DNA from 2 places in the Thermobifida fusca YX genome. Region 1 is predicted to be linked to the other one. Evidence: predicted binding sites of a transcription regulator. Region 1 holds the regulator's gene; the other holds the start of a gene.

Region 1 (14,741 bases):
GACGACGTCGTTGCTGGTCAGACGGCAGAAGCTGATGTCCTCGATGCCGTCGAGGATGGTCTCCACCGTCCTCAGTCCGCTCTCCTGGCCCTCCGGAAGGTCCACCTGGGTGATGTCACCGGTAACCACGATCTTGGAGCCGAAACCCAGGCGGGTGAGGAACATCTTCATCTGCTCGGGCGAGGTGTTCTGCGCCTCGTCGAGGATGATGAAAGCGTCGTTGAGGGTACGGCCCCGCATGTAGGCCAGCGGCGCGACCTCGATCGTCCCCGCCGCCATCAGCTTGGGGATGGAGTCGGGGTCGAGCATGTCGTGCAGCGCGTCGTAGAGGGGACGCAGGTAGGGGTCAATCTTCTCGTACAGGGTGCCCGGCAGGAAGCCCAGCCGCTCTCCCGCTTCGACCGCGGGACGCGTCAGGATGATCCGGTTGACCTCCTTGGCCTGCAAGGCCTTGACCGCCTTGGCCATCGCCAGATAGGTCTTTCCGGTCCCAGCGGGGCCGATCGCGAAGACGATGGTGTGCTTGTCGATCGCGTCGACGTAACGCTTCTGGTTCAGCGTCTTGGGTCGGATCGTGCGCCCCCGCGCCGACAGGATGTTCATCGTCAGCACGTCGGCGGGACGCTCAGGTCCGGGGGAGCGGAGCATGGCCAGGACCCGTTCGATCGTGTCCGGGGTGATCTGGGTCCCGTTCTCCACGAACCGCAGCAATTCCTCGATGAGCCGGACCACGAGAGCGTTGTCCTCGGGGCGCCCACTGATGGTGATCTCGTTACCCCGAACGTGGATGTCGCTGTCGAAAGAGTCTTCGACCACGCGGAGCAGTTCGTCTTCGGTGCCCAGCAGATGGAGCATCATCTGCTCTTCGGGGACGACGACCTTAACCTGGGTGTGCGCGTACGTTGACTCGACCATGATGTGGCCTTGCGGCCGTCTCGCCCCTACCTTTCGCGTGTCCGGAGGCCGTGTCTCACCTGCCCCTGCGGCCTCATTTCTTTTCGGCAATTCTACCAACGGGTGCTTAATCCCCCGAGAGGTTTTCCCGTCCCGGCCAGGGCTGTCCGCCGGACCGCTCCCGACCGGGACGGGGACGATCGATCACCCCGGGGGCCACTCCAGTCCGCGGCCGCCGAGCAGATGGCCGTGCACGTGGAAAATGGTCTGCCCGGCTCCGGGACCGGTGTTGAAGACCATCCGGTACCCGCTGTCCGCAATGCCCTCGGCCCGGGCGATCTCCCCGGCTTCCCGGGCGATCTCGTCGAGGAGGCCGATCCCGGCAGCGCCCGCGCTGGCCATGTCGGGATAGTGGTCCCGCGGAATGATCAGCACGTGCGTGGGCGCCTGCGGGTTGATGTCGCGGAAGGCGATCGTGCGCTCGCCCTCCCGCACGATATCGGCGGGCACTTCCCCGGCGACGATCTTGCAGAACAGGCAGTCGGACCGACGATCGGTCACCGCTTCTCCCTCCGTTGCCGAATGCGGGGGTGCTGCCCCAGGGTCCCATCATGCCGGAAACCGCGACTAGGCAGCGTCCGGGGATCCCGTGTCCTCGCATAACCGCACCTGAGGCACTATGACCGCCACTATCCTGGTTCTCGGCGCGCCGGCCGCGCTCCTGTCCGGCCCCGACTCCCCCGCTCCCAACGCCGAAGGAGGTCATCGACGCTTTTCCCGTCAGCAGCAGTCTCCGACCAAGCGAGAAGAACGGCATGGCCTTTCGTAAACCCGGCGAGAAGGGGCCGCGTCCTCATCACGTGAGCGAAACCATGGTGGTGGAAGCGCCCGCGGCTACGGTGTCGGCCCGGTGGGATGCCGACCAAGCGGTGACACAGCTCTACTCGGACCACTACCGCCCTTTGGTGCGACTCGCTGCCCTCCTCGTTCGCGATGTCGCCACTGCCGAAGAAGTCGTACAGGACGCGTTCGTCGCCATGCACGGGGCGTGGCGGCGGCTCCGCGACCCCAACAAAGCGCTTTCCTATCTGCGGCAAGCGGTGGTCAACAAAGCCCGGTCGGTCCTGCGGCACCGAGCCGTTGTCGAGAAGCACGCACCCAAGGCGCTTCCCGACGCCCCCAGTGCTGAGCACGGTGCACTTAACGAACTGGAGCGCGCCGAGGTGGTCAACGCGCTGCGCGCGTTACCGACGCGGCAGCGGGAGGCCATCGTCCTGCGGTACTACGGAGACCTCTCCGAAGCTCAGATCGCCGACGCCATGGGCATCAGCCGTGGCGCGGTGAAGAGCCACACGGCACGCGGTATCTCCACGCTCCGCAAGCTCCTGGAGCAGACGAAATGACCGAAGAATTCGACGACTTCGAAAAGCGGCTCAGGGCTGCCTTGCACGCCGCGGCCGACGACATTCCCATCTCCCACGACGCGCTGGAACGGATCCGGGCCCGCACCGAGCGCCGGAGCCTGTTCCCCTGGACAGGACTGGCATGGTTCCGTCCGGTCGTCGCCGTGGGCGCCGCGGTGCTGATCGCCGGATCAGTGCTGCTCGGGACCCCGCAGCTCCGCAACCAGGTGCTGCCAGGGTCGTTCGTCTCCGCTTCAGACACCCAGCGGGCCGAAGAGACACCGTCGCAGTCACCGCAGGCGCCGGCCGATCCCGAAGGCGTCGTGCCGCCTCCGGTGCACGGGGCTCCCTCCACACTGCCGTCGGCCGCCCCGGAAGCGTCGCCGTCCGCTCCGGAAGCTGAAGCACCGCCCACCGTCTTCGGAAGCTCTGCGTGCGCGTCCCCCAGTCCGGGGGAGCGGGCAGACAGCGGTGCCGCAGCAGACCCCCGCGCCACGGAACGCCCGTGCCCGTCGGAGTCGCCGGCTGTCCCGGACGAGCCTGAGCCGTCGCCGTCCCCCTCCGAGGACGACGGCTCGAACGGCTCCTCATCCCCTGGCTCCCCGGGAGCGGAGAAGACGCCGACCGCCTCCCCGCCCCCGCCGTCCGGCGGCGACCCGCAGTAAACCGCTTCCCGGTGCCGGCCGCGCGCCAAGAGTCGTCCGGCTACCAGCGGCCGCACCGGGCCTGGAGGACCGCGAGAGCAGCCACGCCGGCCGTGGACGTGCGGAGCACGGTCGGCCCCAGCAGCGCCCGCAGCGCCCCGGCGTCCTCGAAAGCTGCGAGCTCCGCGTCGCTGAACCCGCCTTCCGGCCCCACGACGAGGACGGCGTGCCCGGCAGGGCCGAACAGTTCTTCCGGCAGCGGCAGCTGTGAAAGCCGGACCGCGCCTTCTTCATGCAGCACGATGCCCAGCGTTGCGCTTTCCAGCAGCGCGACGACACCCGCCTTCCCCACCGGTTCGGCGACCTCGGGGATGCGGCTGCGCCGGGACTGCTTAGCGGCAGCCCGGGCCGCGGAACGCCATTTCGTGAGCGACCTGGCGACACGGTCCCCCCGCCAGCGGGTGATGCAGCGCTCTGCCTGCCAGGGCACCACGGCGTCGACGCCCGCTTCCGTCATGACTTCCACGGCGAGCTCACCGCGGTCCCCTTTCGGCAAGGCTTGGACGACCGTGATCCGCGGCCGCGGTTCAGCCTCGAACACCCGCTCTTGGACGGCGCAGGTGATCGTGTCGCGGCCGACCGCGGTCACCACGCAGCGGGCCCGGTGGCCCGCGCCGTCGACCAGGTCCACGGGTTCACCCACGGCGATGCGGCGCACCGTGGCGGCGTGCCGCCCCTCAGCGCCGTCCACCACGACGGGGTCAGAGTCGAGGGCCGCGGGCTCGACCAGGAAAACCGGGGCGGTCACCGCGCGCCGAACGCGTCACGGATGCGGGAGAAGAAATTGCCCTGCCCCGGGCTGAACTTGCCCGGCGGCCGGTCCTCGCCGCGGAGTTCCGCGAGCTTGCGCAGCAGCGCTTCCTGCTCTTCGTCCAGTCGGGTGGGGGTCTCCACCGTGACGTGGATGTGCAGGTCGCCGCGGCCCGGCGCGTTGAGGTGGTGGCAGCCCTTCGACTGCAGGGTGATGACCTGCCCGGAATTGGTGCCGGGGCGCAGGTCGATCTCCTCCGGGCCGTCGAGGGTGTCGATGGTCAGCGTCGCCCCCAGCGCGGCCGCGGTCATCGGAACGGTGACCGTGCAGTGCAGGTCGTCGCCGCGCCGTTCGAAGATCGGGTGCGGGCGTTCCACGATCTCCAGGAAGATGTCGCCGCGCGGTCCGCCGTTCGGGCCGACCTCGCCTTCGCCCGCCAGCTGGATCTGGGTCCCGTCCTCGACACCCGCGGGGATCTGCACTTTGCGGGTGACGCGCTCCCGGACCCGGCCTTCCCCGGCGCAGTCCGGGCAGGGGTTGCGGATGATCGTGCCCTGGCCCGCGCACTGCGGGCACGGCCGAGTCGTCATGACTTGGCCGAGGAACGAGCGAGTGACCTGGGAGACTTCACCGCGGCCACCGCACATGTCGCAGGTCTCGGGGTGGGTTCCCTGCGCCGTGCCCTCACCCTGGCAGGTGTTGCACACGACCGCGGTGGGGAACGTGATGTCCTTGGTGACGCCGAACGCGGTCTCTTCGAGGTCGAGCTCGACCCGCACCTTGATGCTCCGGCCCCGGCGCATCCGCTCGCGTGCCGCGCGGGTTCCCGTGCTCCCCCCGAAGAACGCGTTCATCAAGTCGTCGAACGGGAAGCCCGCTCCGAAGCCGGTGGCTCCGCCGCCCGCTGCCCCGCCGCGCGCGAACGGGTCGACGCCCATGTCGTACATGCGGCGCTTCTCCGGGTTGGAGAGCACCTCGTAGGCTTGGGCGACTTCCTTGAACCGCTCCTGGGTCTCTGGGTCGGGGTTGACGTCGGGATGCAGTTCACGTGCGAGCCGGCGGTATGCCTTTTTGATCTCGTCCTGGGTCGCGTCGCGGCGAACACCAAGGATCTCGTAATAGTCTCTGGCCACTTACTGTCCCGCCAAGATCTGACCGACGTACCTTGCCACTGCGCGCACCGCTCCCATCGTTCCTGGGTAGTCCATCCGGGTTGGACCGACGACCCCGAGCTTGGCCAACGTTTGATCGCCGATCCCGTACCCTGCGGCGACAATCGAGGTGGACTGCAGGCCCTCGTGGTTGTTCTCCGCACCGATACGCACGGTCAGCATCGATGCGTCGCCCATCTCACCCAGCAAACGGATGAGGACGACGTTTTCTTCCAGCGCTTCAAGGACGTCTCGGAGCCCGGCAGAGAACCCCATCGCCGCGAGGTTCGCGGTCCCCCCGAAGACGACCTTCCCCTCGTGCTTCTCGACGAGGCTCTCCGTCAAGACCGACATCACCGACTCGGCGATCGGCCGCTCCTCCAGCGGAAGCTGGGCGAGGACCGTCGGGAACTCTTTCGGTGCCTCGGTCAGCCACTTGCCCACGAGAGCCCGGTTCAGCGCCCCGCGCAGGTTCTCGACCACGTCGTCGGAGACCTCTGCAAGACCGTCGATGACGCGCTGCTCGACACGACCGGTGTTGGTGATCAGCACCAGCATAAGACGCTGCGGTCCCAGCGGCACGAGCTCCAGGTGCTGCACGCTCGACCGGGTGAGGGACGGGTACTGCATGATCGCCACTTGCCGGGTCAGGTGCGCCAACAGCCGCACCGTGCGGGAGACGATCTCGTCGAGGTCGAGCGCCCCGCTCAGAAACGTCTCGATAGCCCGACGCTCAGCCTTGGACAGAGGCTTGACCTTGGAGAGCCGGTCCACGAACAGACGGTAGCCCTTGTCCGTCGGCACCCGGCCCGCGCTGGTGTGCGGCTGGGCGATGTACCCCAGCTCCTCCAGCGCAACCATGTCGTTGCGGATAGTCGCCGGAGAAACCCCCAGCTTGTGCCGCTCGGCCAGTGCTTTCGACCCCACGGGCTCATTCGTGGACACGTAGTCTTCGACGATGGCACGCAGCACCGCGAGTTTACGGTCGTCGAGCACGTTACGGTCGTCGAGCACGCGCTCACCTCCTGGCACTCCGTGGTCTTAAGTGCTAATTCTATGCGGCGGCGCCGAGCGGCGTTATGTCTGTCCAAGCACGGTATCAACCGAATTTTGCCCCGCTTCGGACCTGTATTCACTCCCCATCACCAGATTTCCCACGCCGCAGGCCCTGCCGTTTCGGGGCCGGTCGCCCTGTTCCCGCCAGCCTCGTCCGCAGCACCATTCCCACCGCCGCTGCCCGTGGGAACAGGAGCGGGGCATGAGGCTATCCGCGTCGGCTGCAGGCCGGGCGTCCCGGCACACCCGTGGCGCGTCGCGGCACAGGTGTGCAGATGAGGCGTTCTCCGCCCAAGGGCGGAAAGCCGCCGCGGGGCCGCGCCTGGCACAGGGCCAACCAGACTCGAAATCTTCAGTCGCGGCCTGCTGCGGCTCGGCTGGAATCGGTCGACGACTGAAAGCTCCTTGTAATCGCTCCGCAGCCCGTCCTGATTAAGCTGCCTGTGTGGATCCGCGATGCGTATCCACGGCAGTGCCCCAGCCAGCCAAGGGAAGATATGCACGAGACACCGTCTTCTCCCTCCCCCGACCACGACCCGGCTGTCCCTTCTCCGGGGGCGCAGCCGGGGTCCGGACCTTCTGGGGCCGCTCCCCAGTCCGGCCCGCACCCGCCGCACCATCCTCCGCAGTTCGCCCCGCCGACTCCCCCCGCACCCGAGGCAGGACCTTATCCCGCGTATCCCGCACCGCAGCCCCACCAGGAAGGCAGCTATCCTCCCCCCGGCCCGTACGGGACCGCTCCGGGGGTTCCCCCCGCCGCCTGGCCGCCCGCACCGGACGGCAGTACGTGGGCGATGATCGCGCACCTGGTGGGTATCGTGTTCGCCTGTGTCGGGTGGCTGCCCGCGCTCCTCGTCTACCTGGCAGTGAAAAACCGTTCTCCGTGGACCCGGCATCACGCCGCTGAAGCGTTGAACTTCCAGTTGACCCTGTTCATTCCCTACGTGGTGGGAGCCGGGCTTTTTGTGGGATTCGGGTTCTTCACCCCGGATTTGGCGTGGATCGGCGCGGTAGTCATCGTCGTCGTGTGGCTGGACTGCCTCGTGTTCGGGACTATGGCCGCGATGGCCGCGGCCCGGGATGCCTGGTACCGCTACCCGATCGCCATCCATCTGGTCAAGTAGCGGAACCTCCTCTACGGTGAAGCCATCTAAAGATTGGTGGACGGCCGCTGCCGCCGAGGACGCCCCGGCTGTTCACGACCGCACGGCTAGGGCTGCAGCGAACCGTTGCGGTGCCACTGCATCGCTACTGCGGAGCATCCATCTCCCCCATCCTCGATTGACGAACTACTGAGGACGACGCATGAATAACCCCTATCCGCCCCCCGGTCCTGAGGAGTACGGCACCGGCGGTTACAGCCCCGATCCTTCCGCTATGGGAGGCCAGCCCGGCTACGGGACTCCGCCCGGCTACGGCGCGCCCACACCTCCCCCCGGCTACGGCGCCCCCGTCCCGCACCCCGGCTACGGGCAGTACGGCTACGGGCAGCCGGGACCGAGCAACTCTGACGAGAAGACGTTCAGCGTGCTCACCCACGTGCTCGGTCTGCTCACCGGGTTCGTGGGGCCGCTCATCCTGTTCTTGATCCAGAAGGACACGGCCTCCCCTTACCTGCGGCACCACTTGACGGAAGCGCTGAACTTCCAGCTCACGCTCCTCATCGCCTACGTGGTGTCCTGGTTCCTGACCTTCATCGTCATCGGCGCGCTCACCTGGATAGCCGCCCTGGTCTGCGGGATCATCTTCGCCATCCTCGCCGCGGTCGCCGCGAACCGGGGCGAGTGGTACCGCTACCCGATCAGCATCCGCATGGTCAAGTAGTCTCGGCCTGCGGCACGGGGGATCCCACCGGGATCCCCCTGAACTTTGTCGGGCTCCTGCTCAGGCAAGGTCGAGCACCAGCGCATCGGCGAGCAGCCGGCCGCGCAGGGTGAGGACGGCGCGTCCCCGCGCGTGGGCGGCGGCGTCCAGCAGCCCGTCGGCGACGGCGCGGGCAGCCGCGGCACGCCCCGCGTCGTCGAGCAGGTCGAGGGGGCAGCCTTGGGCGATCCGCAGCTCCAAGAGGATCCGTTCGAAACGGCGGTCCGCTGCGGAGAGGATCTCCCGGGCGTGCGCCGGGGTGCGGCCCGCGGCCAGGCGGGCCGCGTAGGCAGCGGGGTGTTTGACGTTCCACCACCGCACCCCGCCGATGTGGCTGTGCGCACCGGGGCCGACCCCCCACCAGTGGCCGCCGGTCCAGTACAGCAGGTTGTGCGCGCTGCGCGCGGTAGGGTCGGCTGCCCAGTTCGACACCTCGTACCACTGCAGTCCCGCGGCGGAGAGCAGTTCGTCGGCCATGATGTAGCGGTCGGCCAGCACGTCGTCGTCGAACGGGGTCAGCTCGCCGCGGCGCACCCGGGCGGCGAGCCGGGTGCCTTCTTCCACGATGAGCGAGTAGGCGGAGATGTGGTCCGGGCCGGCCGCGATCGCGGCGGTGAGGGACTCTTTCCAGTCGGCGTCGCTCTCCCCGGGGGTCCCGTAGATGAGGTCCAGGTTGACGTGCGCGAACCCGGCCTGGCGGGCCCAGGCCACGCACTGTTCGGGCCGTCCCGGGGTGTGGGTGCGTTCCAAGACCGCGAGCACGTGCGCTTTGGCGCTCTGCATCCCGAAGGAGATCCGGGTGAACCCTGCTTCGCGCAACCGGGCGAGGATGCCCGCGTCCACGGTTTCCGGGTTGGCTTCGGTGGTGATCTCGGCGTCGGGGGCGAGCCCGAACTGCGCGTCGATCGCGTCGAGGATGCGGCCGAGTTCCTCCGGGGAGAGCAGGGTGGGGGTGCCGCCGCCCATGAAGACGGTACGCACCGGGAGTTCGCGGTCGCCGAGCACCCGCCGGGCGAGCGCTATTTCAGCGATCGCCTGGTCCGCGTAGGTGCGCGGGGAGGCGACTGCTGTTCCGTCCCGCGAGCGCAGCTCCGCGGCGGTGTAGGTGTTGAAGTCGCAGTAGCCGCAGCGGGTCGCGCAGAACGGCACGTGCACGTAGAACCCGAACGGCCGGGTGCCGAGCTCGGCGAGCGCATCGGCAGGCAGGGAGCCGTCCGGGGGAACAGGCGTACCGTCGAGTGGAGCTGAAGGCATGTCTTCAGTGTCGGCGATGCGAGGCAGTCCTCGCTCCGGCCGCCGCGGGCCAGCATGGCTGCCGTGCCGCGGCCCTGCCCACTCGGTGGGGGCGAGTGGGCTGGCCTGGTGGGACCGTGCGGTCCGCGGAGCACAACGTCGGCTAGTTCCCGGCCGGAGCGACCTGTTCTCCCAGGGAGGCCCGGTGCACGCCGGTGGAGCCGCGCACGACGAGCTCCGGTTCGAACATGTACTCGGTGCGTGCCGGGGCATGCCCGGAGATCTCGTCGCAGAGCGCGCGGACCGCGGCGAGTGCCATGGCCTGTATCGGCTGGCGGACCGTGGTCAGTGGCGGGTCGGTGAACGCGATGAGCGGGGAGTCGTCGTAGCCGACCACTGACAGGTCACCGGGGACGGTGAGGTTCCGCTGGCGGGCCGCGCGGATCGCCCCCAACGCCATGAGGTCGGAGCCGCAGACGATGGCGGTGACCCCGCGGTCCAGCAGTCTGCTGGCCGCCGCGTGGCCGCCTTCCACCCCGAACAGGGAGAGTTCGACCAGGTCGTCGTGGAAGTCGAGGCCGTTCTCCAGCATCGCGGCCTTGAAGCCGTCCAGCTTGCGCTGGACGGGCACGTAGCGGTGGGGGCCGCTGGCGAACCCGATCCGGGTGTGGCCGAGAGCCGCGAGGTGGTTGACCGCGAGTCGGGCCGCAGCCCGGTCGTCCGGGGAGATAAAGGTCGCGGGCAGTCCTTCGACGTAGCCGTTGACCAGGACGATAGGCAGGCGGCGCTGGAGGAGCGCCCGGTAGCGGTCGTGGTTGGCGGTGGTGTCGGCGTGCAGGCCGGAAACGAAGATGATGCCGGAGACGTTACGTTCCAGCAGCATCTCCACGTACTCGTCCTCCACGATCCCGCCAGGGGTCTGGGTGCACAGCACCGGGGTGTAGCCGTGCTGGGCGAGCACCCGCTCTGCGGCCTGGGCGAACATCGGGAATATCGGATTCTCTAGCTCCGGGACGACCATGCCGACCAGCCCGGCGGAGCGCTGCCGCAGCCGGGCTGGACGCTCGTATCCGAGCACGTCCAAGGCGGTCAGTACAGCTTCGCGCGTGGCTGGGCCGACCCCTGGCTTGTCGTTGAGTACCCGGGAAACTGTCGCCTCGCTTACGCCCGCGTGGCGGGCGATGTCGGCCAATCGTGGTGGACCCATGGCAGAACTCTATCGAAAACCCCTCTTCCATGTACGCAAGAAGTAGGTAATCTTGCGCAAGTAATTGCAATCGTGGGTTCCACTCGTGCGATGGAGACGCATCCATGCAGCAAGTTCCCGACAGCGTTCACTTGACCGCGCCCACCGCCCATACCCACTGGTGGCGCCACGCGGTCATCTACCAGATCTACGTCCGCAGCTTCGCAGACTCCAACGGCGACGGCGAAGGCGACCTCAACGGCATCCGGGAGCGCCTGCCCGCCCTGGTCTCGCTCGGCGTGGACGCGATCTGGCTGACCCCCTTCTACGTCTCCCCCCTCGCCGACGGCGGCTACGACGTCGCCGACTACCGTGACGTCGACCCGCGGTTCGGAACGCTGGCCGACTTCGACGCCCTCCTGGCCACCGCCCACGACCTGGGCCTCCGGGTCATCATCGACATCGTTCCCAACCACACCTCCTCCGCCCACCGCTGGTTCCGCGACGCGCTGGCCGCCGGACCGGGCAGCCCGGAGCGCGACCGGTACGTCTTCCGCCCGGGGCGCGGGGAGAACGGGGAGCTGCCGCCGAACAACTGGCAGTCGATCTTCGGCGGGCCCGCCTGGACCCGGGTGACGGAGCCGGACGGGACGCCCGGCGAGTGGTACCTGCACCTGTTCGACGTAGAGCAGCCCGACCTGAACTGGGAGAACCCGGAGGTCCGGGCCGAATTCGCCGACATTCTGCGGTTCTGGCTGGACCGCGGGGTGGACGGCTTCCGCATCGACGTGGCCCACGGCATGATCAAGGACCCCGCGCTGCCCGACATCGCCGAAGGCCAGAAGGCGGACATGCTCGACGGCCACACGCGGCTGCCCTACTTCGACCAGGACGGGGTCCACGAGATCTACCGGGAGTGGCGCGCCATCGTCGACAGCTACCCCGGGGAGCGCGCGCTGGTGGCCGAGGCGTGGGTGGAGAACGCGGAACGCGTGGCCCGCTACCTCCGCCCCGACGAGCTGCACCAGGCGTTCAACTTCGAGTACCTCACCGCAGACTGGGACGCTGCAACGCTGCGCGCCGTGGTGGACCGCTCCCTGGCCGCGAACAACGCGGTGGGGGCGCCGACCACATGGGTGCTCTCCAACCACGACGTCACCCGGCACGTCACCCGGTTCGGCGGGGGCGCGCAAGGGCTGGCGCGGGCACGCGCCGCGCTCCTGCTGATGCTGGCCCTGCCGGGATCGGTCTACCTCTACCAGGGTGAGGAGCTGGGACTTCCCGAGGTCACCGATCTGCCGGAGGAGGCCCTGCAGGACCCCACGTGGAAGCGCTCCGGATACACCGAGCGGGGCCGCGACGGATGCCGGGTGCCGCTGCCTTGGGAAGGCGACGAGCCCCCGTTCGGCTTCGGCTGCTCGGCGGAGCGCAGTTGGCTGCCGGTGCCCGCGGAGTGGCGGTCGCTGACCCGGGAGGTCCAGGAGCGCGACCCGGACTCGACCCTGTCGCTGTACAAGAAGGCGCTGCGGCTCCGCCGCGAACTGCTGCTCCCCGCAGAGGACGCGCTGCACTGGGCGGACGCCCCGCAGAACGTGCTGGCTTTCCGCCGGGAACCGGGTTTCACCTGCGCGGTGAACTTCGGCGCTGACCCGGTCACGCTGCCGTTCGAGGGCGAAGTGGTGCTGTCCAGCGGTCCGGTGGAGCAGGACGGCACGCACCTCGTGCTGCCTGGGGACACCGCGGTGTGGCTGCGGCAGTAGCGGGGTGAGTCGGCGCGTGGCGCGCTGACACCGACAGAGGGGTCCGGACTTTTCGGGGGCGTTCGGACCCCTCTATGTCAACCGGAGATTTCACTTGGATTACTCATTTCGTTGCAAGAAAGAGAAAACTCTTCCAACTTTTGCAAAAAGTTGCTAACGTCCACGCCACCGCACCCGGAAGCCGCGCCGTGCAGGGGGACGCTGCCGCGGCCTACTCGAAGGAGAATCCATGAAGTTCCGTAGCTTCAGCGTGTTGTCGGGCATAGCAGTCCTGACACTGCTTGCCACCGCGTGTGGCGGCGGAGGCGACGACAGCGCGTCCTCCGAGCAGTCCACCGACGGTGCCATGGTCATCTGGGCTGACCCCAACCGCACCGATGTGCTGATCCCCTACGCGGAACGATTCGGTGAGGCCCACGGCATCACCGTGAAAGTCGAATCCATCCCGAACGAAGACCTCCAAGACAACTTCGTCACCGCACACCAGGCAGGATCCCCGCCCGACCTGGTCGTGGGCGCCCACGACTGGACCGGCAACCTCGTCCGCAACGGCGCCATCGACCCCGTCCAGCTCCCCCAGGAGGTTGCCGACGGATTCGAACAAGTCGCCCTCGACGCGGTGACGTTCGAAGGCCAGCTCTACGGCGTGCCCTACGCCATGGAGAACCTGGTGCTCTTCCGCAACACCGACCTTGCCCCCGAAGCCCCCGACACCATTGAAGAGCTCATCAAGGAAGGCAAGAAGCTCAAAGAGAGCGGCAAGGTCGAAGAGATCATGAGCCTCCAGGTGGGCTCGGAAGGCGACGCCTACCACATCTACCCGCTGTACACCTCCGCGGGCGGCTACCTGTTCGGCAAGGACGACGAAGGCAACCTCGACCCCTCCGACATGGGTGTGGGCTCGGAATCCTCCATCAAGGCGTTCGAGAAGATCGCGGAACTCGGCGAGAAGGGCGAAGGCGCGCTCAAGCGCTCCATCGACAGCCAGAACGCCGGCCCCCTGTTCAACGAAGCGAAGACCGCCTTCCTCATCTCCGGCCCGTGGGCGATCGCAGACATGAAGGAAGCGGGCATCCCCTACGAGATCAGCCCGGTTCCCGGCTTCGCGAACGGAGACAAAGCGCGCCCGTTCATCGGCGTCCAAGCGTTCTTCGTGGCTTCCGGCGGCGCCAACAAGGTCTTCGCCCAGGAGTTCGCCACCAACTTCGTGACCGAGACCGAACTGGCCGTCGCCCTGTACGAGGCCGACCCCCGTCCCCCGGCGCTGACCGCCGCCCTGGAAAAGGTCTCCGCCGACGACCCCGACCTGCTCAAGATCGTCGAGGCCGGCGCCAACGGCGACCCGCTGCCCGCCATCCCCGAAATGGCCGCGATCTGGGGCCCGTTCGGGCAGGCCGAGGCCGCGGTGATCGCCGGTGAGGACGTCGCCGAGGCCGTCAAGGCCGCGGGTGAGGCCATCTCCGAGCAGATCGGCGGTTGATCCACGGTGGCTCGCAACACCGTCACGGGCGCCCGCTCGGGGGCGCCCGCCCCCACATCCCACGTCCGCGGTGAGCCCACGACCTCACTGCTCGGACTGGTCGTCAAAATCGGTGCGCTGGGGCTGGCCGCTGCCCTAGCAGTCTGGGCCGCGTTCCCGCTCATCGAAGCGGCCAACTGGGTCGGGGTCGGCATCGTCGCCGCAGTCACCGCCCTGATCTTCTACGTCTACCTGTCCCCCCGCCACGTCCCGCTGAAATACCTGCTGCCCGGGACGCTGTTGCTCATCGCCTTCCAGATCCTGCCGGTGCTGTACACCGTCAGCACCTCGGTCACCAACTTCGGCGACGGGCACCGCGGGGACAAGGAGCAGGCCATCGCCGCGATCGAGGCCTACTCCGTGGTGCGCACCCCCGACTCCCCCCAGTACACCCTCACCGTCGCCGCCGACGGCGCCCCGGACACCGGCGACCTCGTCTTCCTGCTCACCGCGGCCGACGGCACCGTCTACGCCGGCGACGCCGACGGCCTCACCCCCCTCGACCCCGACGACCTCACCCGAGAGGCTTCCGGGAAGATCGTCGACGCCGAGGGGTACACCGTGCTCACCACCGCCCAGATCAACGAGCGCAGCGACGAGATCGCCGACTTCGCGGTGCCCACCGGCGACGGGACCGGGATCCGCTCCAGCGGCCTGTCCATGGCCTACGAAGGCCAAGCCACCCGGACCTACCAGGAGGACTGCGACTGCATCGTGGACTCCGTCACCGGGGTGACGTACACCGCCGACAACGTCAACGGCTCCTTCGTCTCCGACGACGGGCAGCGGCTCCTCCAAGGCTGGCGGGTCAACGTCGGCTTCGACAACTTCCTCCGGTTCGTGACCGACCCGGCCACCGGCGCGTCCTTCCTGTCCATCCTCGCCTGGAACATCGGATTCGCTGCCGGCACCACCCTGCTGGTCTTCGTGGTCGGCCTGGGCCTGGCGCTGCTCATGCACACCCGCACCCCGCTGCGCGGCCGCACCCTGTACCGGATCCTCTTGGTCCTGCCGTACGCCATGCCGTCCTTCGCGATGCTGCTGCTGTGGCGGGACATGTTCAACACCGACTTCGGGCTGATCAACCGGGTGCTGGGACTGGACGTGAACTGGTTGGGCAACGCGTGGACCGCGCGCGGCTCGATCCTGCTGGTCAACACCTGGCTCGGCTTCCCCTACATGTTCCTCGTCGCCACGGGAGCCCTCCAGTCCATCCCCCGG
Region 2 (14,741 bases), 570 kb from region 1:
CAGCTCCTACCGGGACCTGCAGAACCAGCACCGCGTCTACGCCCAGCAGCCGCCGGGGTACGCGGCAGTGCCGGGAACAAGCAACCACGGCCTCGGCTTGGCGGTCGACTTGTGCGGCGGCGTGCAGAACCAGGGGTCGCCCCAGTTCAACTGGTTGGAAGCACACGCTGGCGAATACAACTGGTTCCACCCGGCGTGGGCCTACTCCAATCCTTTCGAACCCTGGCACTGGGAGTACGACCCCTCCTAGCAGGACAGCCCGCGACACGGTGACGGCGGCCCCGCTACGGCAGGCTGCCGTCACCGTGTTCCGCCTGATCAGCCGCGGGCAGACGGCACGAGCAGCCGAGGCGACGCGGGGCAGCAGACAGCCACCGCCTCATCCGCGGATCGCAATCGACAGCCGGTCGGCAGCGTGCCCGGCGAGCGCTTGCGCCTCCTCGTCGGTGACCGCGAGCACGATGAGAGTCCCCAGGCTGTGCGCGGCATCGTCTTCGGCGACCACGGTGATCACCGGCCGGTCCCGCACAATCCTGCGGGCCGTGTCCGGTCCGGGGTAGTCGACCACCGGCGGGTCGCCAGCAGCGGCAAGCACGTCGATACGGCTGCCTGGACGCAGCAGCGCGGCCGCCCCGGGGTCGGCAAGGCGCACGGGAGCCGCCACCAGGTCGGCGCCGTACCCGGCGGCGGGCGGATCCGCCAGCCGCACCTCGGTGAGGATCTCCCCGGCACGCACCGGTGAGCGCAGTGCCCTCCCCGCCACGGGATCACCTGGGGCCAGCGCCCCGTCAGGGACGACAGCGGCGGGGATGCTGCGGGCCACCGTGTCCGCGTCGGTCAGCGGGACGAGCCCGGACAGGTCATGGGCGGCGACCAGCACTTCCACGGCAGGCGGGGCAGGGGGACGGAGCACCAGCAGTGCCCCGGCCGCGGCCAGCGCAGCGGCTGTTGCGGCCAAGAGTCGGCGCCAGCGGTGCCAACGTGCCCAGAACGGGCGGCGGGCAGTGGTGGAGAAGAGCTTCATGGCCGACCACGCTAGGTGGCCCGCTACGGCGCGACGCAAGGTTTCCACAGGCAGAAGTTCCGTGGAAACCCCCGGAGTCCGGAAAACGACCGCGGGCCCCGGCGAGTCCGCACCCCGGGACCGGCGCTCCTCTCCGGACAGCAGGTTTTCGCCAACCGGCGATCAAGACTTCGTCGAAAGCTGGATGTGCAAAGCGTAATCACCCGATATCAGGACAGGATGTCTGGGCGAGCTCTGATGCGTCGTCGAAGCTCCGGGGGGATTGCGATGAAAATGCCCGTGGTGAACTCGTGTGAGGCGGAGGCCTGCGCCTACAACACTGACAGCACCTGCCGCGCACTGGCGATCACTGTGGGGAATCAGCCCAGTGCATACTGCGACACTTTTCTGCCGATCCAGGCCAAGGGAGGCGACCCCAGCACGGTCGGCCACGTGGGAGCTTGCAAGATGGCCAACTGCCAGCACAACGTCCAGTTCGAATGCCAGGCCCCGGCCATCAACATCGGTTTCGACGCCAACCAGGCAGACTGCCTCACCTACGCGCCCGCCTAAACCCAGTTCCTGGACGGGCACACTCCCGGCCAGGAACCGTCATCGCGAGGCTGCCGTTCTGTCCCAGTCCAGGAACACAGTGGGCACTGCCCGCGTCCGGCTGTCCTGATCCACGGTGAGGGCCGCTCCCGGCACGGAGCGGCCCTCAGTGACGAGGTGCGGAGTGCGTATCGGCGCGAGGGTCAGGCGGCGGAAGTGGTTTTGCTGGAGTCGCTGGACGACGAAGCAGAGCCCGAAGAGGAGGAGTCGGCCTTGGCGCTGCTCGAGGACGACGACAGCGAGGAGCTGGAGCTCGACGCGTTGTCAGTGCGGTAGAAACCCGACCCCTTGAACACGATGCCGACCGCCGAGTACACCTTGCGGAGCTTGCCCTGGCACTTGGGGCAGGTGGTCAGCGGATCGTCGCTGAAGCTCTGCACAACCTCAAGATCGGCGCCGCATTCGGTGCAAGCGTACTGGTACGTAGGCACGGGCCCTCCTAGCTGGCACTCTCACCCGACGACTGCTAAATAGTACGCTGTCTGACCATGTGATCGTGACAACGGGGGATGAACCGCGGTGGTCAGAGGCGTTCCTCCGCGGCCCCTAGGCGGTATCCGCCGCGCACCCGCTGCGCCAGGTGAGGACTCAGACAGTTTGTCTGAGTGGTGACTTTATCGGTGATGTGTCCACACTATGCCGCGTCCCGGAGTCACGACTGCCCGGACGGGTCGGTCATGCGGTTCTACCGGCACCGCATCCACCAGCTCGTCGTCGTAGACCACGGCCAGTGACAGCGTCTGCTCTCCCGCAGCCGCCAGCACCCGGTCGTAGCAGCCCGCACCACGGCCCAGCCGGTATCCCGCACGGTCTGCTGCCAGCGCCGGGCAGACCAGAACCCGGGCTTCGGCGACCGCATCCGCCCCCAACCGCGTCCCGGTCGGTTCGAGCAGGCCATGCCCGGCAGGGGCGAGCGACTCCGGCCCGGTGTAGACCGCCCAGTCCAAGTCCCCGCTGGGGGTGACGATCGGCAGGAGCACGCGGTGCCCGCGCGCCGCGAGGGCAGCCACCAGGGAACGGGTGTCCGGTTCGCTGCCCACCGCGTAGTAGGCCGCCACCGTGGGGGAGCCGGTGGCCGCGCACAATTCCAGCACCGCGTCGCGGATCCGCAGCCCGGCCGCGGCCCGCTCCTGTGCGGAACGCGCGCGCCGCGCCGCAAGGATGCGGCGCCGCAGCTCGCGTTTGCTCTGCCCCGTGTCCATGGACACCCAGTCTGCCAGCGGCACGGGACCGCACCGGCAGCATCCCGAGGCCGACAAGACGGGTGGGGCGGCAGAAAAGGGGAAACGCCGTCAAGTGCGGATGACGCGTTTCAGACGCGGCAGTGTCTTATCGTGCGGAACATGACAGATGAACAGCACTCTGTAACTCCGGTGACCAAAGCGGTCATTCCCGTGGCAGGACTGGGGACGAGATTCCTCCCCGCCACTAAGTCCACGCCCAAAGAGATGCTGCCGATCGTCGACAAGCCGGCGATCCAGTACGTAGTGGAGGAGGCGGTCTCCGCCGGGCTCAACGACATCCTCATGATCACCGGGCGCAACAAGCGTTCCATCGAGGACCACTTCGACCGGGCCTACGAACTGGAGGAGGCCCTCCGCGCCAAAGGTGACATCGAACGGCTCAACGCGGTGCGCCACCCCAGTGACCTCGCCCAACTGCACTACGTGCGGCAAGGGGAACCGCGCGGCCTGGGGCACGCGGTGCTGTGCGGCGCCGCCCACGTGGGCAACGAGCCGTTCGCGGTCCTGCTCGGCGACGACCTCATCGGCGCGCGGGAAACCCTGCTGCAGCGGATGATCGAGGTCCGCCAGACCTACGGGGGCAGCGTCATCGCCCTGATGGAGGTGGAACCCGACCAGGTCTCGCTGTACGGGTGCGCCGCGATCGAACCCACCGACGAGCCCGACGTCGTGACCGTCACCGACCTCGTCGAGAAGCCTCCGGCGGACCAGGCGCCCAGCCGCTGGGCGATCATCGGCCGCTACATCTGCGACCCGGAGATCTTCGAAGTGCTGCGCAAGACCCCGCCGGGACGCGGCGGGGAGATCCAGTTGACCGACGCGCTCCGGGAACTCGCCCAGCGCAGCTCCAATGGGGGAGGAAGGGTCCACGGTGTGCTTTTCCGCGGTCAACGCTTCGATACCGGGAACAAGCTTGACTACCTTCGCACCGTGGTGGAGTTCGCCTGTGAGAGTCCGGATCTTGCCAAGGAGTTCGTGCCGTGGCTGCGTGACTTCCTGACGAGGTATGCGACAGACTCCACCAGGTAACCGAACGAAACGATCACGATCCGGCGGGGGAAGTCGATGAAAAGCGTCGAACAGCACGTCAGCGACATCCTGGCGGTAGTGTCCCGACCCGATCCGATCGAGTTGGACCTGCTGCGGGCACACGGGGCGGTACTCGCTGAACCGGTAACGGCGGAGCTCTCGCTTCCCCCGTTCGACAATTCCGCCATGGACGGCTATGCGGTTTGCGCTGCCGACGTGGCCACGGCTACTCCGCAGACCCCGGTGACGCTGCCTGTCATCGCGGACATCCCCGCGGGGGACGTGTTCGCCTCAGCCATCCCCGTCGGGTGTTGTGCCCGCATCATGACCGGGGCGGCGCTGCCGAAGGGCGCGGACGCGGTGGTGCCGGTCGAGTGGACTGACGCGGGTGTGGCCGAGGTGGCCGTGCACCGTGCAGTCGAGGCCGGGCACGCGGTCCGCCAGGCGGGAAGCGACGTGAAGGAAGGCACCGAGGTGCTTCCCGCCGGGGTCCGGATCGGGCCGGCGGAGGTGGCGGTGCTGGCCGCGGTCGGCCGCCGTTCGGTGTCGGTCTACCCGCGGCCCCGGGTGGTGGTCCTCGGCACCGGTGAAGAGCTGGTCGAACCGGGCCGGCCGCTCAGCCCCGGCCAGATCTGGGAGTCCAACAGCTTCATGCTCACCGCGGCCGCTATCGAGGCGGGATGCGAGGGCTACCGGTACGGGTTCGTGGGCGACGACCCGGACCAGGTGTTCGAGGCGATCCAGGACGCCCTGGTGCGGGCCGACATCGTCATCACCAGCGGCGGGGTCAGCATGGGCGCCCACGACGCGGTCAAAGAGGTGCTGTCGCGGCTCGGCACGGTCCAGTTCGACAAGGTGGCGGTGCAGCCGGGGATGCCGCAGGGGTACGGCACTGTGGGGGAGAGCAGCATCCCCATCATCGCGCTGCCGGGAAACCCGGTGAGCTCCTATGTCTCCTTCTACCTGTTCGTGCTGCCCGCGCTGCGGAAGATGAGCGGCCTGCCCCAGGAGCAGCTTCCGTCGGTCCGGGCCCGGCTGCTCGCTCCTATCACGTCCTCGCCCCGCGGCAGGCGCTCCTATCTGCGCGCGGTCCTCGACTACGACATCGAGAGCGAAGAGGTCGCCTACACGGCGCTGCCCGTGGCCCAGCAGGGGTCGCACCAATTGTCCGCGCTGGCGAAGACCAACGCGCTCGTCGTCGTGCCGGAGCAGGTCACGGAACTCCCGGAAGGCAGTGTCGTCGAGGCGATCCAGTTGCCCCACCGGTAAGCTTCGCCACGGTATCCCCACCCAAGAGAACACTGGCCGCCGCATGTCCCACCCATCGACTCCTGGTTTTCCCCACCTGGACGCCTCCGGCGCGGCACGCATGGTTGACGTGTCCGGCAAGGAGGTCACGGCCCGCTCCGCTGTCGCCACCGGCCGGGTACTGCTGTCGCCTGCCGCGGTGGCCGCGCTGCGGGAAGGCGCGGTACCGAAAGGCGACGCGCTGGCCGTGGCCCGGATCGCCGGGATCCAGGGGGCCAAGCGCACCCCCGACCTGGTCCCGCTGTGCCATCCGATCGCGATCCACGGGGTGGATGTCGCGCTGACCGTGGTGGACCGCGGCGTCGACATCAGGGCGACGGTCCGCACCGCGGACCGCACAGGGGTGGAGATGGAGGCGCTGACCTGTGTGATGACGGCGGCACTGGCGTTGATCGACATGGTCAAGGCCCTCGACCCGGAAGCGGTGGTGACCGACGTGCGGGTCGAGGAGAAGACCGGAGGGAAAACCGGCCAGTGGAGACGGTCGGGATGACTGCGGCGGCCCCCCGTGCCGTGGTCATCACTGTCTCGGATCGGGCTGCGGCAGGGGAGTACCCGGACCGGTCCGGCCCGTTGCTGGTCGAGCTCGCCGCGCAGGCGGGGTGTGTGGTGGACGGCCCGCGGGTGGTGCCTGACGGTCTGCCGGTCGCCGAGGCGCTGCGCCGCGCACTGGCCGAAGGCTACGATGTGGCACTGACTACCGGGGGCACCGGCTTGGCGCCACGCGACCGCACCCCGGAGGCGACCCGGCCGCTCTTGGAGTACGAGATCCCCGGGCTGGCTGAGGCGCTGCGTGCAGCGGGGCGCGACAAGGGTGTCCCGACGGCGGTGCTCTCCCGCGGACTGGCGGGGGTGGCCCGGCGCGGCGGGCATCGCATGCTCGTGGTCAATCTGCCGGGCTCGGTGGGCGGGGTGCGTGACGGTATGGCGGTGCTCGGCCCGATCCTCGGCCACGCGGTCGCTCAGCTCCGGGGCGGTGACCACCACGCATAGCCCGGGGTAGAGAGAAGCCCTGTCGCGTCTTCCCGCCTTGGGACGCGGCGGAGGATGATGGACTCTGTCGGGTGGTGCGAGGAACGGTGAGACGGATGCGTGGTTGGCCGGTGTCGTTAGCGGAGGGGAAGGTTGTCCTGCGTCCGCTCCGGCTGCGTGATGCTCCGGCGCTGCGCGAGACCCGGGCCCGCAACAGTGAATGGCTGCGCCCGTGGGAGCCCACCCATCCAGAACTTCCGCCGCAGAGTGACAGCCTGCTCGCCTATGTGGCCATGGTGCAGTCCATCCGCCGGGAGGCCCGGCAGGGGATCGCGATGCCGTGGGCTATCACCTGGGAGGGCCGGTTCATCGGCCAGATCACGGTGGGGGCGATCACGTGGGGGTCGGCGCGGTCTGCGCAGATCGGCTATTGGATTGACCGCGACTATGCCGGGCGGGGTGTGATGCCTACCGCAGTCGCGTTGGCGGTCGACCATGCCTTTTTCACGGTGGGGCTGCACCGCGTCGAGGCTAATATCCGCCCGGAGAACCACAAAAGCCGGCGGGTCGTGGAGAAACTCGGCTTTCGTGAGGAAGGGCTCCGTAAGCGTCAGTTGCATATTGACGGTGAGTGGCGCGATCATCTCTGTTACGCCCTTACCGTCGAGGACGTTCCGGGCGGTTTGCTCGCTCGGTGGAGGAAGGTGCGAGAACAGCGGGGCGATACCGTTTCGGAGAAGACGCGCGGAGCGTCACCAGGCCGTCCCGACCGCCCTCACTGAACCCCCTGGGGTGGGGCGAAACGGACGAGGGTGAAAGAGAAGCGACGTTCCCGGAATGGGAAAACGGAGCGTGTGAATTCCGGGCGTGGTGACCAACCGTTTGCTACTCTCCGTATCTGTTGGGAGGCTTTCTGTCCTGTCGTCTTTGACCAGCGATTTCCGTGATGGGAGCATGGTTCGGAGATAGGGGACAAGAATAGATCTCACGACACTCCGGTTCCAATACCGCACATTCCTGGACACCGGGTCGTACGGTGCGAAGAAGACGCATCAGTGATGCGGACAGTGTGGTGTATATGCGGTGTGTGGGGGACGGCAGGATGACGACGGGCAGAACGGCTCCCAAGGGGGCCTCGTCGTTGCCTGCGGGCCGCCCGTTTATGGGGTGAGCCACCCATGGACCCGGCACCGGAGGGCACGCGGAGGCAACGCCAAGCGGCGTTCACGGATCGGCGACACGAGGAGGGGCAGTGAGTAGCTCTCCTCTCTACCTGGCCATCGTGGCCGTGTGGATCCTGGTCCTCGTGCCGATGCTGCTGCGCCGCGACGCCGCGGACCCGGATGCCGAAGGACTGCGCCGCGACTTGGTCGATGAGGAGCTGTCCGAGGCTTCCGGCGGTGAGGGGGAAGCCGAGGACGAGGAGGACACCGAGCCGGACGCCGAGCACGCCGCTCGGGCTGAGCCGCCGCCCGTCGCTCCCCGGCCGTACCGGGTCAGCCGGGCGCGGATCATCGCGCGTCGCCGTCGCCGTACCGCTGCTCTGGCGCTGCTGCTGGTCGGCACGGGGATTGCGGTGGCGGCGGGGTTGGGCCCGTGGTGGGTGCTGGTCCCTCCGGTTCTGCTCATGGCGGGACACGTGGTGCTGCTGCGTGAGGCGGCCAAGGCGGACGCGGAGCGGCGGGCTGCCATGATGGCGCGTCGCCGGGCCCGGCAGCGGGCGCGGCGTTCCGCGGAAGCCGCCCGCCGGGCCCGGGTTGTGGAGTTGAAACGCAACCAGGTCTACGACCAGTACACCGATGCGCAGCGTCGGGCGGCGGGGGACTGAGGCAGCAAGCGGAGCCGGGAGGCGGTAGTGGCCGTGCCCGGTGGCGGGTCTTGGCTCGTCTGGGGCAGGGTACGCTGGTGAGTGGTCGGGCCCGAGTCCTAACCCTGGGCCGGGGAAGGAGCGGTCTGGTCGAAGCAGCGTTCCAAAGCTGGTAATCTCTTATACGTACGTGACGTGCTCACGTGACGTACAAGCAAGGGGCTATAGCGCAGTCCGGTAGCGCACCTCGTTCGCATCGAGGGGGTCAGGGGTTCAAATCCCCTTAGCTCCACAGCAGATCCCGTTCCACCGCTGGGTGGGGCGGGATCTTTCTTTTTCCGCCGCGCCGCAGCAGGGTGTGGGCATTGTCTCAACAGGCGCGCCAGTGGGGGAATGCGCTTGTCCACAGCCTGGGGAAACAGTGTGGAATTCGCTGTGGTGAGCAGGGCGTAGAGAGCTGCGGCGGACGGCAAAGGGGAAAGGTTGCGGATAGCGAGAACATCACCGAAGTCCTGTACCGAAACCTCTGCTTTGTGCCTCTTTCGCAAAGGAAAGAGTTCCCTATTGGGAAAAATAGTTTCGGAACCGAAGTCTGCGACGGGTGCGGGGCACTGAGCACCTGTGCTGCGGGGCGGGTGACGCGGTCAGTAGTGCCCTTGCCACGTATCACTGCGACCACGTTCTGTGCACGCCGAGAAAGCATAGACCGCCGTTGACGTGGACTTTTCCGTGTTCTCTGCCGGGATGGCGGTGCAATGGCGAGTATGTCGGCGAAGAATCCCAATGGGGATGATGCGAAGAAAAGTGATCCTTCTGGGTATTGTGTATTTCGCACCTTATAGGCCATCTTGTGTCACGGGGATGGACGCAAGTAACAACCGAAGGGTGCATTGTGATCAAGAAGATTTGCGCAGTAGCCGCCTTGACGGCTGCGGTCATTTTCGGATCCGCTGGCACAGCGTCCGCTGACGCGCCCGGCACCGAGTTCCGAGGCTGGACCTGGTGGCTGGGCACCGAGGTTGTCGAGATCGTCGACGACGTGGCTGACGCTCTCGCCGACGGCGACGACGGCGTGGTGACCATCCTCCGCGGCTGGACGTGGTGGTAAACCCCACGCTTCTCTAGCTGTGACTCCGGCGCCCGGTGCCTTGGCACCGGGCGCCGGTTGTGTGGGAGCCCTGCAGCACCATGCGGCTTCCTAACGGCAGTGACCGAACCCCGGAAACGGGAGACCGTAACCACGCTCCCCGCTGAAGAGAACACCGTGTCTTTACCCGCGGCGATGCCGTGGCCTGCCCCGAACACCGGTGGCTGAGGTTGCCCGCGGGTAACTGAGGATTGACTGTCACGTCCCCGGGTCATGTTTCCAGGCGAATTCTCGGCAGGAACCACCACGGACCGGGCGGCGCCCTGAACCGCCGTCCGCCTGCGGCGCGGCCAGAAACGGAAGGAGCGACGTGACAGACAGGCCGAAACAGTATGAGGAAGGCGGCTACTACCCCGCTGAAGACCCCTCACCCCGCGCCGAGGAATCCTCCGCCACCGAGTCCACGACCGTCCCCCACGAACCCGCCCCCGAGCCGGGACAGGAATTCCGCCGCACCACCCCCGCCCGGGTCAAAACCATCCGCCCGGAACGCCCCCAAGGCCGCTGGGGCCTGATCAGCGGAACCACGCTCTACGTGATGTGCTCGGCGGGCAGCGCCGACTACCTTCCGGTCAGCGTGCGGCTCACCGGCCACGTCCTCTTCTGGCTGGCGTTGGGCATCGCCCTGCTCATCACCCTCTACCGGGAACGGCTCTACGACTGGGATCCCGCGCCCCGGTGGCCGTGGGCAGCCGCGCTCATCTGCGGCACGCTCGCCGTGGAAGTGCTTGCCGCGGCGGTGAGCTCCCTCACCGTCATCATCGGCTCCGCGGTGGTGCTGTCCGTGGTCGTGCTCATCCTGCTCATGGTGGGCTGAGCAGCAGCGCACGAGGTCAGGTCGCTTCGTTGTCGAACGGCGGGCGGCGGCCGTTCAACCGGGCCGACACGCTCAGCGACGACTCCTCCTCATCGACCGCTTCCCAGAAGTGCTTCTGCACGAACCGCTTCGGGTGGAGGTCGGCAACGTCGAAGTCCTTGTACTCGGGGCCCAAACCTTCGCGGATGTCCCGCTTCGCGTTGTCGGCCATCTTCCGGAGCTGCCGCAGCGCGCGCCCGGCCTGCGCCGCCGCTTTGGGAAGCTGGTCGGGGCCGAAGATGAGGAGAGCGAGCACACTCAGGACGAGGAACTCACCAGCCCCGATGTTGAACATGCCTCTTCCTCCACAGACCCCATACGGACCGACCTGGTAGCAGACTAACCGCTTCCTGGGGGTTCGTCCGCCATGACCTGGCTCATGGCGTGCTGGTGCGGGGGAGCCGCGCGGTCGGGGGTGCGCGCCTCCAGCACCAGCAGCGCCACCAGCAGCACTACGGCGCCCAGCAGCCAGCCCGCCACAGATTCACTGAGCCAGTGGTAGTCCAGCACGGTCACCAGCACGCCCACGGCCGCCACGGGAAGCAGGGAGCAGCCCAACGCGTACCGCAGCCGCCGCGCGTGCGGGAACACTCCGTTGGCGCCGAACAGCAGCCAGGCCGCTAACGGGTAGGTGAGCGCCGCGTTCGCCGCATGCCCGGAAGGAAACGACACATACCCGTCGAATGGGGGCGCGCCAGGGACGAGCAGGGCGTACACCCAGGCCGCGATGTTGCCCGCACCCGGGGAGACGGTGTCCACTTCAAGCACCGGGGGAGTGCGGCCCACCCCCACCTTCAATAGCGTGCCCAGCACCGCCAGCGACCCGAGACCGGTCAGCACCGCCCCCAGGGGGCGCCATCCGCGTCCCCGCCGCATCGCCCATATCGCCAACCCGACCAGCAGCGGGATGGTTATCAGCCGCTGTCCCAACCGGGCCGTGGCGACCGCGGCCCACAGCAGCGGCCCTTCCGGCTGGCGCGGGTCGACGAACGCGTGGACCGGCCAGTCCAGTGCTGTCACCGGGCCCCCGACGATCACCTGCCAGGTGACCGCGGTGAGCGCGCCCGCCGCCACGGCCAGCCACCCCGCGAGTAGGCGGGGAGCAGGTGCTTTCGGAAGAACAGCCCGGTGCGACGTCACTACTCCTCCCGGGGATCGTTGCAGCGCAGCTCAGCTTAGAGCCCGCTCCCGACGCGCATCGGGCAATCGCGTGACCGGGCGGCGAACCTTACTGGACAGTCCGTTTCCCGCCACGGAACGCAATGGGACGATTATGAACATTGGGTGGCTTGCCGACGCTTGGCGGCGACCCGTTAGTGTGGCCCAGCGGATTGTGTACACAGCCAAGGACGGGGGTCTAGGTGGCGAACTGGGCGTGGCGGGACACATTGGCCCGGTTCGTCGACTCTCAGTGGTTCCAGAACCTGGTCGTCGCGGTGATCCTGGCCAACGGGGTTGTCCTCGGGCTGGAGACCTACGAGGACAGATTCGTGTGGCTGGACCGCAACTGGATGCTGATCGAGGGCTGCTTTCTCACCTTCTTCGTCCTGGAGCTGACCCTCAGAATCCTTGCGCGCGGTGTCGTGTTCTTCCGGGACGTCTGGAACTGGTTCGACCTGGTCGTCGTCGGCATCTCCCTGATCCCGCTCGCCGGCGGGTTCGCGGTGCTGCGCCTCGTGCGGGTGCTGCGCCTGCTCCGTCTCGTCAGCGTGCTCCCCAGCCTGCGGTACATCGTCGACGCGCTCTTCCGGTCGGTGCCCGGGCTCGGCACGGTGATCGCGCTGCTCTTCGTCGTCATGTACACCGCGGCGATCATGGGCGAGCAGCTCTTCGGAGAGATCTCCCCCCAGTACTTCGGAAACCTGGGGACCACTCTCTACACCCTGTTCATGCTGCTGACCATGGAGAACTGGCCGGACATCTCCGACTCGGTGATCGAGGACGCCCCGTACGCGTGGATTTTCTTCGTCAGCTACATCGTGGTCAGCGCCTTCATCGTGCTCAACCTCATCATCGGTGTGATCGTGACCACGATGGAGGAGGAGGTCAGCGCCCCCCGCTGGGCAGAGGACCAGGAGATCGAACTGCACCAGCACGAACAGGTCATGCTCCGCTTGGAGCAGCTCAGCGACCAGGTCGCGGTGCTGTCCGCCCAGTTACGGGCCCTCGGCGTCGCCGTGGAGGAAGTCTCCAACTTCCGTGTGCTCCCACTGGAGAGCACACGGCATGAAAAACGGCCCTCCGCCAAACGAGGGCGAAGGACCAGAAGAAAAAACAGGCGACGTCGGCGGAGCGCTTAGAGCGCGCGCACGTCAGCAGCCTGGGGGCCCTTGGGGCCTGGAACGATCTCGAACTCGACTGCCTGGTTTTCTTCCAGGTTCCGGAAGCCGGTACCCGCGATCGCCGAGTAGTGCACGAACACGTCCGGGCCGCCGCCGTCCACGGCGATGAACCCGAAACCCTTCTCAGAGTTGAACCACTTCACGGTGCCCTGAGCCATCTGCTCTCCCTATGGGACTACAACGGGACCGCACCCTGCTGGCCCCGGGTTGCTGAGCGCCCGTCCCCGGGAGTAGCTACCCAACCGACTAGCGCCCGCGTAAGTTCCGCGGACGCCTAGGGCATCCGAAACTACGACCGCAACCGCTTTAGACAGTATCAGCCATGCCCCGAAACGGGCAGACTTTCCGACCGCGATTTCCGCGGAAAGACCGCTTTTTACAAGGTGTCTTTTCTAACACGCGCACGACGCGGATTCTGTGGTAAAGCGAAGGCCGGGAGCGCCCCGGTCTGCAGCGCGCCCCCGGCCTTCCGCGGCACGCTCAGTTGCCGCCGCTGCCGTAGATCCAGGTGGGGAACCACATCCGGTCCGCCCACTCCGTGTACGGGATCGTCTCCGCGCTCAACACCGGGTACAGGTAGGTGAAGTTCGCGATGATCAGCAGCATGACCACGCCGTAGATGACGCTGCCCACCACCCGGGACCACGGGGAAGTTCCGGGACGGTCCCCCGGCGACCCCAGCATCAGCCCCAGCATCAGCACGATGGCCAGCACCAGGAACGGCAGGAACGGCAGCGCGTAGAAGAGGAACATGGTGCGCTGCGGGAACGCGAACCACGGCAGCCACCCGGCGGCCACCCCCAGCAGCGCGGCACCGGCCCGCCAGTCCCGGTAGGTCACCCACCAGCCGAGCATCACCCCGCAGGCCAGGATGGACAGCCACCAGATCGCCGGGGTGCCGATGCTCAGGATGGCGTCCGAGCACGCCGTCGCCCCGCAGTCGGTGCCTTCCCCGTCGTAGTAGAACGCCACCGGGACCCGCATGATGATCCAGTCCCACGGCTGGGAGGCGAAGTCGTGCGGCTCCCCCAGGTCCTTGTGGAAGCTCCACATCCGCCAGTGGTAGTGACCCAGGCTGATCAGCGCGTTCGCGGCCTCGCGCAGCGGACCGGGCAGGAAGCCGGTGTAGGACTGGACTTCGGGGGTCAGGTCCGCCCACTGGCGGCCCCAGCCGCCGCTCGTCGCCAGCCAGCCGCTCCACGTCGCCAGGTAGACGACGAAGGCGGTGCCCACCATCTGGAAGAACGCGGGGATTGCGTCGTAGCCCAGCCAACGCCCCCACACCCGGCGCTGTCCCACGCTGCGCCGCGCCCCGTAGTCCCACGCGACGGTGAGCAGGCCGAACGCGGCAAGGTAGAACAGCGCGGTCCACTTCGTACCGCATGCGAGCCCCAGGCACACCCCGGCAGCGATCCGCCACCAGCGCACTCCCAGCCAGCGGACCGCGGCCTCTTCGGGAGAGCGGGCCTGTTCGGCGCGGGCGGCCGCGGCAGCAGCCCACCGCTCCCGCAGCCCCGGCTGGGCGTGTTTGCCTGTCTGCTCGTCGGACTCGGCCGCAGTCTGGGACGGCGCCAAGGCGCGGGCCGCGTCCGCGACCACCGTCCACCACCACGCGGTGAACGCGTTGACCGTGGCACGCCCCGCTTCGGTGGCTTCCGCCAGCCGGGCCCGCGTGCGGTCCCGGTCGATCACCAGGCAGCCGAACCCCGCCAGGATCCAGAACGTCAAGAAGATGTCGACCATGGCGATGCGGCTCAGGGTGAAGTGCAGCCCGTCCAACGCCATGATCAGCCCGGCGGACGCCCCCAGCACGATCGAACGGGTCATGCGCTGCGTGATCCGCACCAGCAGCAGCACCGACAGCGTGCCGAACACTGCTGCCGCGAACCGCCAACCGGTCGGGGTGAACGTCGCCCCGAACGGCAGCAGCCCCCACACAGTGTCGCCGAGGGCGATCAGCCATTTGCCGAACGGCGGGTGCACCACGAAGTCCCCGCCGCCGGCGAAGATGTGGGAGACGCCGTTCCGCAGCAGCTCGTCGGCGTTCTCTACGGTTTCGTGCTCGTAGCCATACTCGCGTAGCCCGTAGGCGTCTTTGGCGTAGTAGGTCTCGTCGAAGTAGATCTGGGCGGGTTCACCGAGGCGGATGAACCGGAGCGCCCCGGCGAACGCGGCGACGACGAGGGCGACAACCCAGCCCAGCCAGGCGGGGGAGGGCAGGGCGGGCACCAGCCGCTCACGCAGCGACTGGGACTCAGGCGAGGGAGAAACCTTGTCCTGTAGGGCTGTGGTGCTCATGCGCTTGGTAGGCGAGTACGTCCCTGCGGCGCTCGCACGCCTAGGAAAGACGCCGACTCCTTTCCGTCGACCCGGTGGCGGGTATTGTTCGCCACCCACCGGACCCCGCACCCGTTCGACGAA

Evidence for each region. Region 1 encodes HrcA, which represses chaperone genes, less so after heat shock. Its sites were predicted from a motif close to TTGGCACTCTCNNNNNGAGAGTGCCAA; they were not measured.
Region 2: a site for HrcA is predicted at 2,059-2,085, ahead of TFU_RS15675 (FmdB family zinc ribbon protein). Genes of this name have one in related genera too.

Annotation. Positions count from the first base shown of each region.
Region 1 covers NC_007333.1:984,524-999,264, reverse strand. Annotated here, with positions in the region: gene TFU_RS04200 (PhoH family protein) at 1-915, opposite strand, end outside; gene TFU_RS04195 (histidine triad nucleotide-binding protein) at 1,099-1,455, opposite strand; gene TFU_RS04190 (SigE family RNA polymerase sigma factor) at 1,767-2,297, shown strand; gene TFU_RS04185 (hypothetical protein) at 2,294-2,962, shown strand; gene TFU_RS04180 (16S rRNA (uracil(1498)-N(3))-methyltransferase) at 3,003-3,749, opposite strand; gene dnaJ (molecular chaperone DnaJ) at 3,746-4,885, opposite strand; gene hrcA (heat-inducible transcriptional repressor HrcA) at 4,886-5,899, opposite strand; gene TFU_RS16280 (DUF4870 domain-containing protein) at 6,457-7,083, shown strand; gene TFU_RS04160 (DUF4870 domain-containing protein) at 7,265-7,783, shown strand; gene hemW (radical SAM family heme chaperone HemW) at 7,844-9,076, opposite strand; gene TFU_RS04150 (LacI family DNA-binding transcriptional regulator) at 9,219-10,262, opposite strand; gene TFU_RS04145 (glycoside hydrolase family 13 protein) at 10,367-12,001, shown strand; gene TFU_RS04140 (sugar ABC transporter substrate-binding protein) at 12,231-13,481, shown strand; gene TFU_RS04135 (ABC transporter permease subunit) at 13,488-14,741, shown strand, end outside.
Region 2 covers NC_007333.1:415,178-429,918, forward strand. Annotated here, with positions in the region: gene TFU_RS01830 (M15 family metallopeptidase) at 1-250, shown strand, start outside; gene TFU_RS01835 (SAF domain-containing protein) at 380-1,024, opposite strand; gene TFU_RS01840 (DUF1540 domain-containing protein) at 1,292-1,576, shown strand; gene TFU_RS15675 (FmdB family zinc ribbon protein) at 1,759-2,046, opposite strand; gene TFU_RS01845 (5-formyltetrahydrofolate cyclo-ligase) at 2,230-2,841, opposite strand; gene galU (UTP--glucose-1-phosphate uridylyltransferase GalU) at 2,959-3,888, shown strand; gene glp (molybdotransferase-like divisome protein Glp) at 3,925-5,157, shown strand; gene moaC (cyclic pyranopterin monophosphate synthase MoaC) at 5,201-5,689, shown strand; gene TFU_RS01865 (MogA/MoaB family molybdenum cofactor biosynthesis protein) at 5,686-6,189, shown strand; gene TFU_RS01870 (GNAT family N-acetyltransferase) at 6,285-6,950, shown strand; gene TFU_RS01875 (divisome protein SepX/GlpR) at 7,421-7,996, shown strand; tRNA gene TFU_RS01880 (tRNA-Ala) at 8,194-8,267, shown strand; gene TFU_RS01885 (hypothetical protein) at 8,868-9,083, shown strand; gene TFU_RS01890 (hypothetical protein) at 9,433-9,939, shown strand; gene TFU_RS01895 (sec-independent translocase) at 9,956-10,273, opposite strand; gene TFU_RS01900 (phosphatase PAP2 family protein) at 10,318-11,118, opposite strand; gene TFU_RS01905 (ion transporter) at 11,340-12,278, shown strand; gene TFU_RS01910 (cold-shock protein) at 12,275-12,478, opposite strand; gene TFU_RS01915 (dolichyl-phosphate-mannose--protein mannosyltransferase) at 12,801-14,618, opposite strand.